Regions from separate parts of the Paenibacillus medicaginis genome, predicted to be linked through region 3. Evidence: riboswitches for the same ligand, from Rfam matches in the RefSeq annotation. Region 3 holds a riboswitch; each other region holds the start of a gene.
What was found. A riboswitch is a leader RNA that binds a small molecule or an ion and turns the genes downstream of it on or off. The one in region 3 is predicted to bind cyclic di-GMP.

Region 1 (3,277 bases), on a different contig from region 3:
CGCATGAGTGGGCTTAACGGCCTTTCGCCAAGCGTTGCAGGTGCAGTATAATATTAGTGACTAGGAAAAATTGTCCTTTTTAGGAAATTTACTTCATGGAGGGAGAGTGGAGTTATGAAATTGGTGCTTTTGTCTGGCGGTTCCGGTAAAAGATTATGGCCTCTGTCCAATGATTCCCGTTCCAAACAGTTTCTGAAAGTGTTGGAAAGCCCGGAAGGACATCCTGAGTCTATGGTGCAGCGTGTGTGGAGACAGCTGGGAGATACCGGAATGGCGGATTCCTCTTATATCGCTACTGGCAGAGCTCAGTTCGAAATGATTCAGAGTCAAATCGGGAGTGATGCCAGCATTATCGTGGAGCCTGAACGCAGGGATACCTTTCCGGCCATTGCGCTTACAGCCAGTTATCTGTACAGTGTCGCTGGCGCATCCCCGGATACGGTCATTGCGATCCTGCCGGTGGATCCGTATGTGGAGCAAACCTTCTTCCATACGGTGGCACGTATGGAATACACGCTGCAGGAAACGGGCGCCAATCTTGCTCTTATGGGTGTTGTCCCATCCTATCCGTCCGAAAAATACGGTTATATCATTCCGAAAGAAGGCTCGGCCGGAGCGGCAGGCTGCCTGCAGGTCAGTCATTTTCAGGAAAAACCGAACCGGGAGCAGGCTGAGCTTCTGATCGAGCGCAGCGCGCTCTGGAATTGCGGAGTTTTTGCCTTCCGTCTGGGGTATCTGCTGAAGATACTGGAAGGAAAGGGACTTCCGCTGAATTACGAAGAACTGCAGAAGCAATATCATATATTGCCTAAAATAAGCTTTGATTATGAAGTGGTGGAGAAGGAAGAGAACATTGTAGTGCTTCCTTATGACGGCTTCTGGAAGGATCTCGGCACCTGGAACACGCTGACAGAGGAAATGTCGCAGCGTCAGGTGGGCAAGGGAGTGATGACCGAGGATTGTGTGAATACAAACCTGATTAACGAACTGGACATTCCAGTTACTATTATCGGGGCCAGTGATCTGATCGTTGCGGCCAGCCCGGACGGCATTCTTGTAACCAACAAAGCGGAAAGCCCGCGGATCAAGGAAGTGCTGAAGGCTCACAATCAGCGGCCGATGTACGAGGAACGCCGTTGGGGGCATTACCGGGTGGTGGATTATGTGAAATATCCGGAGGGCAATGAAGTGCTCACCAAGCGGATTTGCATCGAGCAGGACAAAAATATCAGCTACCAGCTTCATCGGAAGCGGAGCGAAATATGGACGATCATCAGCGGCGAAGCGGAAGTGATTCTGAACGAGAAGCTGCATAAAGTAAAAGCTGGCGACGTGGTCCGTATTCCGGAAGGCACGAAGCACAGCATTTTGGCTGTAACCGATGTGGAACTGATTGAGGTGCAGACTGGTTCCGAACTGGTGGAAGAAGATATCGTTCGCTTTTGCATAGATTGGAACGACATCGCTTTGCATCAGTTCATTTCATAAGAAAATTCTATAATCTGATACAAAAACGCACAGGTTGCGTTTTTGTGCATATAAATGAAAAAAATGATGTAGTTTTACAGGTTATTTTGTAAAATATCCCGGAAAATTGGTTCTAGTATGAATCATATATTAATTTTTGGAAATTCCGAGTCGATATTCTAGGATAAGAGGGAGTTTCATAGCCTTCATAGAAAAATGGCAACCCTGCCGAAAGGCAGGTGTACGCAAAGCTAAAGGGCCTTACCCCTTAGAGGGCTGGCAGCCTGGCTACCGAGAGGGAGAGAATTGATGAAAACTTATTCTATGTATCGATTTTTTCAAAAATTGTTGCCTGTCATGCTTTTTTGTTCCCTGCTTCCATCGGGACTGTCCCGTGAACACTCTGCTGCCCAGGCTGCAGCAGCGCCGATTAATCCTGCTGCTTCAGCCGAGGCGCGCGAATTATATATGTATTTGTTCAATTTGGACGGAAGAGGAATGATTACCGGTCAGCATGATTATCTGGAAAGCCCTGATGAACTGAACATTGAGCTGAAGAACATCAGTGGGCAGTACGCCGGTCTGCACGGCTATGAGCTGGGTGCTGTTTCCAACCAGTCGACTGCGATGACCGAAGCCCAGCGCAGCAATGTTGTATATAGCGCCATGAATTGGCACAATACCGGCGGCATCGTTACGATGACCTTTCATCAGGCGCTTCCTGGTAAACCGTTGACCTGGTCCAATGTGCAGGCGAAGATCACCCAGGCGCAATTTAACAAGTATGTAACGCCAGGGACCAAGGAATATGCAAGGCTGATCGCAGATCTGGATCAGGTCGCGGTGTCCCTCGGCAAGCTGCGGGATGCGGGTGTGCCTGTTCTGTGGAGACCTTACCACGAAATGAACGGGGACTGGTTCTGGTGGGGAAACAAGAGGAACTTTGTTAAATTATGGGATATCATGTATGACCGATTTGTGAATGTCCACCAATTGAACAATCTGCTGTGGGTCTGGAATCCCAACGCTCCGAACGCTTGGGCTGCTCCTTATGCCAGTTCGTTCCCCGGTTTGTCCAAGGTCGATATTCTGGCTGCGGACATCTATGACAATGATTTCAGGCAGAGCTATTATGACGGCCTGCTGAATCTGGCTGGAAATAAACCGATTGCCATTGGCGAGCACGGTGAGATGCCTTCTGAGAGAGTGCTGTCGGCCCAGCCGAAATGGGTATACTCCATGACCTGGGGCAATATGCTTACACAAAACAATTCGAACCGTCAAATTTTTGCATACATGAATGAGGACAGAACGTTGACTAGGGATGAATTGATTGCCGACATGGCCGCTCCTCCTGAGGCCCCTCCTGTGGAGCCACCTGACTCTGCTCCTCCGGGAGCGCCGCCGGTCGGGGAAGAACCCGATCCGGAGCCTGAACCGGAACCTGTACCTGCCCCTGAGCCTGTTCCAGATACGGTAAACGAGGGACTGCACGCCGAATTCTTCAACAATATCAATCTAAGCGGGACACCTGTGCTTACACGCACGGATGCCAGGCTGGATTTCAACTGGCGCAGCTCCGCGCCGGATCCGGCAGTGCCTGCCGATCAATTCTCCGCACGCTGGACAGGCAAGGTAAAACCGGGGTACAGCGGTACCTATACTTTTACGACCATTTCCGACGACGGAATCCGAGTCTGGGTGGATGGGCAGTTGATTATTGACAGTTGGTTCAAGCAAAGCTGGACGGAACGCAAAGGGAGCATCAGCCTTACGGCAGATCAGCTCTACGACATCAAAGTGGAGTATT
Region 2 (3,277 bases), on a different contig from region 3:
TTTAAAATATTCATCAAGCTGATCATGGCAAAGCTTCAAAGCCCGGGGAGTTGCGTCATGGACAGCATTTACGATGTGATCCCGTTCTGTGAACAGGATAGAATAAACCGCTTGCTCTGTTCCTTGTATTTCAACCATTCCAATGGGTGATTGGTAATCTAATATATGCAGTCTGCTCATATAGGGACCTCCAAGATATAAGGTGGACAGGCTCTCCAGCCCGCCGGTTAGAGTTCTTTACTCATCTTACGAAACTCGCTTGGCGAGCAGCCTTTTAAGCTTCGAAACACTTTGTAAAAATTAGAGAGACTTTGAAAGCCAACCTCATAACCAATTTCAAGATTTGTCATATTGGTCGTTTGAAGAAGCTGTACGGCTTTATCAATGCGCACTTTTTCCAAAAAAGTACGCGGAGTCTCTGATGTTTCTTTTTTAAATAGCCTTTCAAGATAAAAGGGGCTTAAACCGACCTGTTCCGCAACATCATTCAGCTTCAAATTTTGTTTATATTGATTCACTAAAATCGTCGTAATACTTTTAACGAATTCACTGTGAGGAGAATGTTCAACTTCAGGCTGGCATCTTTTGCATGCACGATAGCCAGCCTGTTCAACCTCACTGATATTATGGTAAAACTCAACGTTTGTTTTTTTGGGTTTTCGGGATCTGCAGGAAGGACGGCAGTAGATTTTCGTTGTTTTCACAGCTGTATAAAATAATCCATCATATTTCCGGTCACAGGCAATGATTTTCTCCCACATCTCATCAAATGAAAGATTTATATTGGTCATTCTTTCATCGCCTGCCTTCCTGATCTAGTTCTCATATAAATGAGCTGTATCCTGTAATTCCAATAATTTAGCCGCATTGTCTTCTAAACAAGCAATAATTTTGTCTGACAGGGCATTTCCAAAGCTGAAGCGCTTCACGCCTAACTCTTTCAGCTTATTACAACTTGTCAGGTTAGGCAAAGACAATATATTGAGCGGTGCTTTGATTTGAGCAGCAGCTTGTTGAATCTCACCATCCTCCGTTATTCCCGGCACAAAAATACCGCTGGCCCCGCTTTCAACATATGCCTTGGCCCGATTGATCGTTTCATTAAACGGGTTTTCCAATTGAAAGTAAGTATCCGTTCTGGCATTGATATAAAAATCCTTATATCCGTGATTGTCCAGTTCGTTCCTCATTCGTGTCAGGAGGCTGCAATGATCCTTTATATCCCTTAACCCCTTCTCTTTTTTCAAGGAATCTTCAATATTAATGCCAGCAACCCCGGCATCTGCCGTTTTTAATACATGATTAATAATCGTATCCAATTTTTCGCTGTACCCTGCTTCAATATCAGCGGATACCGGTATTTTTACATTCTCTGCAATGGTTTTGACGATTGCTAGATTTTGACTAAAATTTATTAACTCTCCGTCCGCATATCCTAACGAGTTGGCAATTCCCCAACTGGTTGTGCCAATGGCTTTAAACCCGGCCTTCTCTAAAGTTAAAGCTGATAAAAGATCCCAGGCATTACCCAAAAATAATAGATCCTCTGAATTGTGGAGATTATTGAATTCCTGAATGACCGACATTTTTCTGCCTCCTTGGCTTTGGTGAACTCATTTTATCAAGGAGGCTTTATTATTTCGTCCTCATTCTTGCTCTTATGGTCTGAGAGAGAATCGAAAAAGATCATCGAATGGGCGCAGAAATCAATGAATCTTGTAAATTTTCTCTTGATAGAAATAGAGATGTCTGGTAAGATAGTCTCACAAAAGCTACTCACGATAACGGCAAACTTGTCGAAAGGCGAGGACGCAAAGCTATAGGGCCTAATTGACGATAATGTCAGATGGCAGCCAGCTACCGAAAAGAAGACGCTTTTTTTGTTTTCTAATTTGGATAAAAAAATATTGAAATCTGGAAACTCTAGCACGATAACGGCAAACTTGTCGAAAGACTGGGACGCAAAGCTACAGGGCCTTCTTGACGTTATGTCAATGGCAGCCTGGCTACCGAAGGGAGTTTACAGTATGCGCAACGCAATATTCGCGATTGTAGGACTTTTTGCGTTATTATTGTGGGCTCCATTAGTACAAGCTACCCAATCTCAAAATTGGCTGGGCTTGGAACAGCTGGACCGTGGTGTGATCGTTATTCGATATGACGTGAAAGCCGGCATGAAGACGAAGCTCATGATTGCAAAAGGTCAGGACAAATATACATATATGCTTTCGCCGAACAAACGGCAGGAAGCATTTCCGCTGCAGATGGGCAACGGTGATTATATGGTTACCGTACTGGAACAGATCAGCGGTACCAAATATAAAATCGTTCAGGAAGCGCCCGTTACGCTTCAACTGACGAACAATAGCAAAGTGTTTCTGGGCTCTGTACAAAATATCAATTGGAGCGAACAGGACAAGGCTGCTCAGCTTGCAAAGAAGCTGACCCGGTCTGCTCAATCTGACGAGGAAAAAGTGCAGGCTATTTATGAATATATTGTTGGTACGATCAGATACGACAAGGCACTTGCAACCAGTGATCTGACGGACTACCTTCCCAATATCAACCGTACGATTGCAGGACAGAAAGGGATGTGCTACGATTATGCCTCCTTATTCGCTTCCATGCTGCGGAGCATCGGCATTCCGGCCAAGCTTGATATGGGAACATCGGAATACGTCGATGTTTACCACGCCTGGAATGAAGTTTATTTGAACGGGAAGTGGGTAACCATTGATACAACGGTCGATGCGAGCTGGAAAGCCAAAGGAGCCGACTTCAAAATGATAAAGGATGCCGCTCGCTACTCGGTATCCAAATATTACTAAATATAATACAATTAATCTAAGCTTTGGACAAATGTCCAAGGCTTATTTGAGTTTGTAGAGAAATTGTAGAGATCGGGCAGTTATAATGCAAGAAGCCCATTTGGTTCTGGTGGGAAAAACAGGAACGATGAATTGTGCGCCATTAGAAATATGCGGAGGTGATGGACTGGGAGGTCTCTTAACGGCATACAATTCAATGGAGTATAGATACTCTGATTTGCGCACGGCAGCAGGATCGGAACCGAACATTACGAGGGTGATGTAGAGACTGAGGGAGAGATTATGAAGAAAAAAGTTAGTGGAATCGTTGTGGCGCTGCTGCTTCTGCTTCAATCGCTGTTTGGTGTATCCGCCTGGACGGGCAGTGTGGTCAATGCTAATGCGGCCGATGCACCGTCAAACGTGCAGGAATCCGTGTATGGAGAGACGGGAGACGTTGGAGTCACGGA
Region 3 (3,277 bases):
TGCCCGGCGATTATTTCAGATCGGACCTGTCATATTGTGGGCTGGAACCTTGCAGCTGCTTATGTATTTCTTGATTTTGAGCTGATTCCCCGGGAAGAACGCAATATGATCGAATTGCTCTTTTCGCGCAGGGAGTTCAAAAGATTGGCGGTGAACTGGGAGCATTTCGCCAGCGGTTATCTTGCGATGTTCCGTTCGTACTATGGCCAGTATGTGGAAGACGAATGGTATGATCATTTTCTGGAGGAGATGAAGAAGCGTTTTGCAGATTTTGAGCAAATGTGGGAGCAGAGCCGAGTGAGCTACGCGCCGGAGGTGCATCTGGAGTTCAGACATGCCAAGGCGGGCAAGATGGTATTCGAGCTTACGTCGCTGCAGGTTTATGGCGAGCATGATCTGCGCTGCAGCATCTATACACCGGATACAGGCACGGAAGAGAAGTTGAAAAAATTGATGAATGAGCAGGGGGCAGAAATGCAGATAAGATAAAGCCCTCAGATAATTATCTCGTTGCGGTGAAGAAAAAAGACACAATTCCTTTTATGAGGTGTAATGAAATGGCATTGCAAAATAATAAGAAAATACACTATTGTTTGTCTTATGCCAAAACAATAGCACTCCTATTTGAAGGAGGCATATCCGTCGTCAAGCATGAACACTCCCGTTAATAGCTCTGGCTTCATCCAATGAAATCATATATACAGCATCAGCTATTTGCTTTGGATCCATCAATGTGTTGCTTGCCGGCTGCGAGAATTCCATAAGCCGTACCATGCTGATTTATACTAATCGTCTTATGGTATTCCTCCAGATTCATATTTGCTAGCGATGGTATTAAGGGATCATACCCGGCGTTATTAAACATCACATCAATACTGCCATAAGTTTCAACAGCTGCTTCAACCAAGGCTTCGATCTCCTCGTATTTTATAGCATCTGTCCTTACGAAAATCGCTTCTCCTCCATTTGCCTTAATGGTTTGAACAACGGCTTGACCATGCTCCTCGCTGCGACCAGCTATAACGACTTGGTCTTCTTCCTGTGCAAACTTATAAGCAGTGTATTCTCCTATTCCACGTGTTCCTCCAATGATAACAGCTACTCTCTTATTACTCATCGGGAACTCCTTCTTGAATATTCTGACATACATCTTCATGATTCCTCAATTAGCGAACAAAGGAAATACCCAATTCTGGGTATTTCCTTTGTTTAAGTCGGTTTCTATACTTATTTGTAAGCTGGTATAGAGAATTACTACACCAATCGACAATTTTATGTATTTCATACAATTTCATATTTCGTACGATAATAGTAAACCCACTGAAAGGTGGCGACGCAAAGCTATAGGGGCTAAGGTGAGATCGTAGATCACTATGCCAGCCAGTTGCCGAATACGACGGGAGCCTCCGTCTATTTTGTTATGGCAATCATAATAATAGACGGGGCTTTTTCATTTTCCCATTAGCTTCCGGATTCGGCAGCAGCGGTGAATAGGAGATCGATTTCAGTATAAATCACTTATTCTTAGAGGGAAGAAGGGAAAATAATGGACCAAAGAATATTGCTGGAAGTAAATGATCATTTTCCTAATATTCTCAGCATGTCTGAATTTAAAGAAAGGTTGATTGAACGAAAAGAAATCCTGCATTTACTGCAAGAGGAAACCAGGAGTATGAACGACATGCTGTCGATACCCTTTTTACTTGTGATTGCGAATCCGGATGGAACCATTGTCGATTATTACGGTACCGATTCGTTAAAAGGTTATTTTGAAAGAAATAATATAAGAAACGGCACATCATTCGCGATGGAATACTTAGGAATAAATGCCATATCATTATCCATGGAACATCAAGCGGTTTCTGTCGTCATTGGAGACGAGCATAGCAACAAATTGTTTGCCGAGTTGTCCTGGGTTTGTACGCCCATTCGAATAAAAAATGTTATTATAGGCTATCTTAGTCTCTGTTTTCACTATTTTCATGAGGTTACATTTGCACTGCCCCTCATTGAACATCTGGCAAGGAATATTGAAGAAAAATTACCTCAAAAGGACCCCGTTCTACAAAAAGAACTGACCTATTCTCTCTTTGATCAATATGAACTGACAAACCGTGAGAAAGAAATCGCCTATGGGTGGCTGGAGAATAAAAACGTACCTGAAATTGCGGATATTTATGGGATCAGTGAAAGCACGGTCCGTACTTTTATCAAAAAAATCTATGCAAAAACGAGAGTCAATCATAAAGGGGCTTTTCTTAAGAAATTTTCATAACACACAGAAATACACACAGAAATACATAAGCATAAAATGCCCTTTTATAGGTATTTTTGTTTGTTAAAAAATATATTCCCCTCATCCTAAAGCGAGTAGCTTGGGATGAGGGGAAGTATCAGTTCTATTTATACCAAAACAACAGCATTCTTATTTAAAGGAGGCATGTCCGTCGTCAAGCATGACAACACTAAGTCCGTGTCAACGAAACCCGGTGCTACTGCAACGACTCTGATACCGTAAGGGGCGTATTCGAGCGCCGCAGATTTTGTCATCATGTTGACTGCTCCTTTGGTCGCGTGATATGGAAAGGTTCCAGGGCTTGCCAAATATCCGAATACAGATGAGTTGTTGTTGATGATGCCCCTCTTATTCAGTTCTATCATTTTCTTGCCAGCTGCGAGAATTCCATAAGCCGTACCATGCTGATTTACATTAATCGTTTTATGGTATTCCTCTAGATGCATATTTGATAATGATGGTATTAAGGAACCATACCCGGCGTTATTAAACATCACATCAATACTGCCGTAAGTTTCAACAGTTGCTTCAACCAAGGCTTCGACATCCTCGTATTTTGAAGCATCTGTCCTTACGAAAATCGCTTCTCCTCCGTTTGACTTAATGGTTTGAACCACGGCTTGACCATGCTCCTCGCTGCGACCGGCTATAACGACTTGGTCTCCTGCCTGCGCAAATTTATAAGCTGTGCACTCTCCTATGCCACGTGTTCCTCCAGTGATAACAGCTACTCTTTTACTACTCATCATGAATTCCTCCCTAAAATATTCTGACGAACATCTTCATGATTCCTCAATAATCGAATAAAAGAAATACCCAATTATGGGTATTTTTTTTGTGAAGGTATAATTTTATAATCTGTGTAACGAAATGTTTAAGGAGAGGTGCCAAGGGAGGTGAAAAAACACAAAGCTGTGCCATCTGTCTCCTGAAATTCTTCTGAAAACGTCCGATCCAATTTGGAGAGAAACGGTCAGGTAA

Region 1: another riboswitch for cyclic di-GMP. It lies ahead of ACE5LO_RS24330 (glycosyl hydrolase); the one in region 3 lies ahead of ACE5LO_RS02365 (LuxR C-terminal-related transcriptional regulator).
Region 2: another riboswitch for cyclic di-GMP. It lies ahead of ACE5LO_RS12975 (transglutaminase-like domain-containing protein); the one in region 3 lies ahead of ACE5LO_RS02365 (LuxR C-terminal-related transcriptional regulator).

The regions. Positions count from the first base shown of each region.
Region 1 is NZ_JBHIRY010000037.1:20,365-23,641, reverse strand. It holds gene ACE5LO_RS24340 (UDP-glucose dehydrogenase family protein) at 1-51, shown strand, start outside; gene ACE5LO_RS24335 (sugar phosphate nucleotidyltransferase) at 115-1,488, shown strand; cyclic di-GMP riboswitch class I at 1,676-1,763, shown strand; gene ACE5LO_RS24330 (glycosyl hydrolase) at 1,777-3,277, shown strand, end outside.
Region 2 is NZ_JBHIRY010000011.1:11,954-15,230, forward strand. It holds gene ACE5LO_RS12960 (methylated-DNA--[protein]-cysteine S-methyltransferase) at 1-180, opposite strand, end outside; gene ACE5LO_RS12965 (bifunctional transcriptional activator/DNA repair enzyme AdaA) at 228-791, opposite strand; gene ACE5LO_RS12970 (isocitrate lyase/PEP mutase family protein) at 816-1,586, opposite strand; cyclic di-GMP riboswitch class I at 1,777-1,865, shown strand; cyclic di-GMP riboswitch class I at 1,927-2,014, shown strand; gene ACE5LO_RS12975 (transglutaminase-like domain-containing protein) at 2,028-2,828, shown strand; gene ACE5LO_RS12980 (collagen binding domain-containing protein) at 3,111-3,277, shown strand, end outside.
Region 3 is NZ_JBHIRY010000001.1:399,856-403,132, reverse strand. It holds gene ACE5LO_RS02375 (helix-turn-helix transcriptional regulator) at 1-489, shown strand, start outside; gene ACE5LO_RS02370 (SDR family NAD(P)-dependent oxidoreductase) at 707-1,117, opposite strand; cyclic di-GMP riboswitch class I at 1,301-1,392, shown strand; gene ACE5LO_RS02365 (LuxR C-terminal-related transcriptional regulator) at 1,547-2,275, shown strand; gene ACE5LO_RS02360 (SDR family NAD(P)-dependent oxidoreductase) at 2,404-3,042, opposite strand.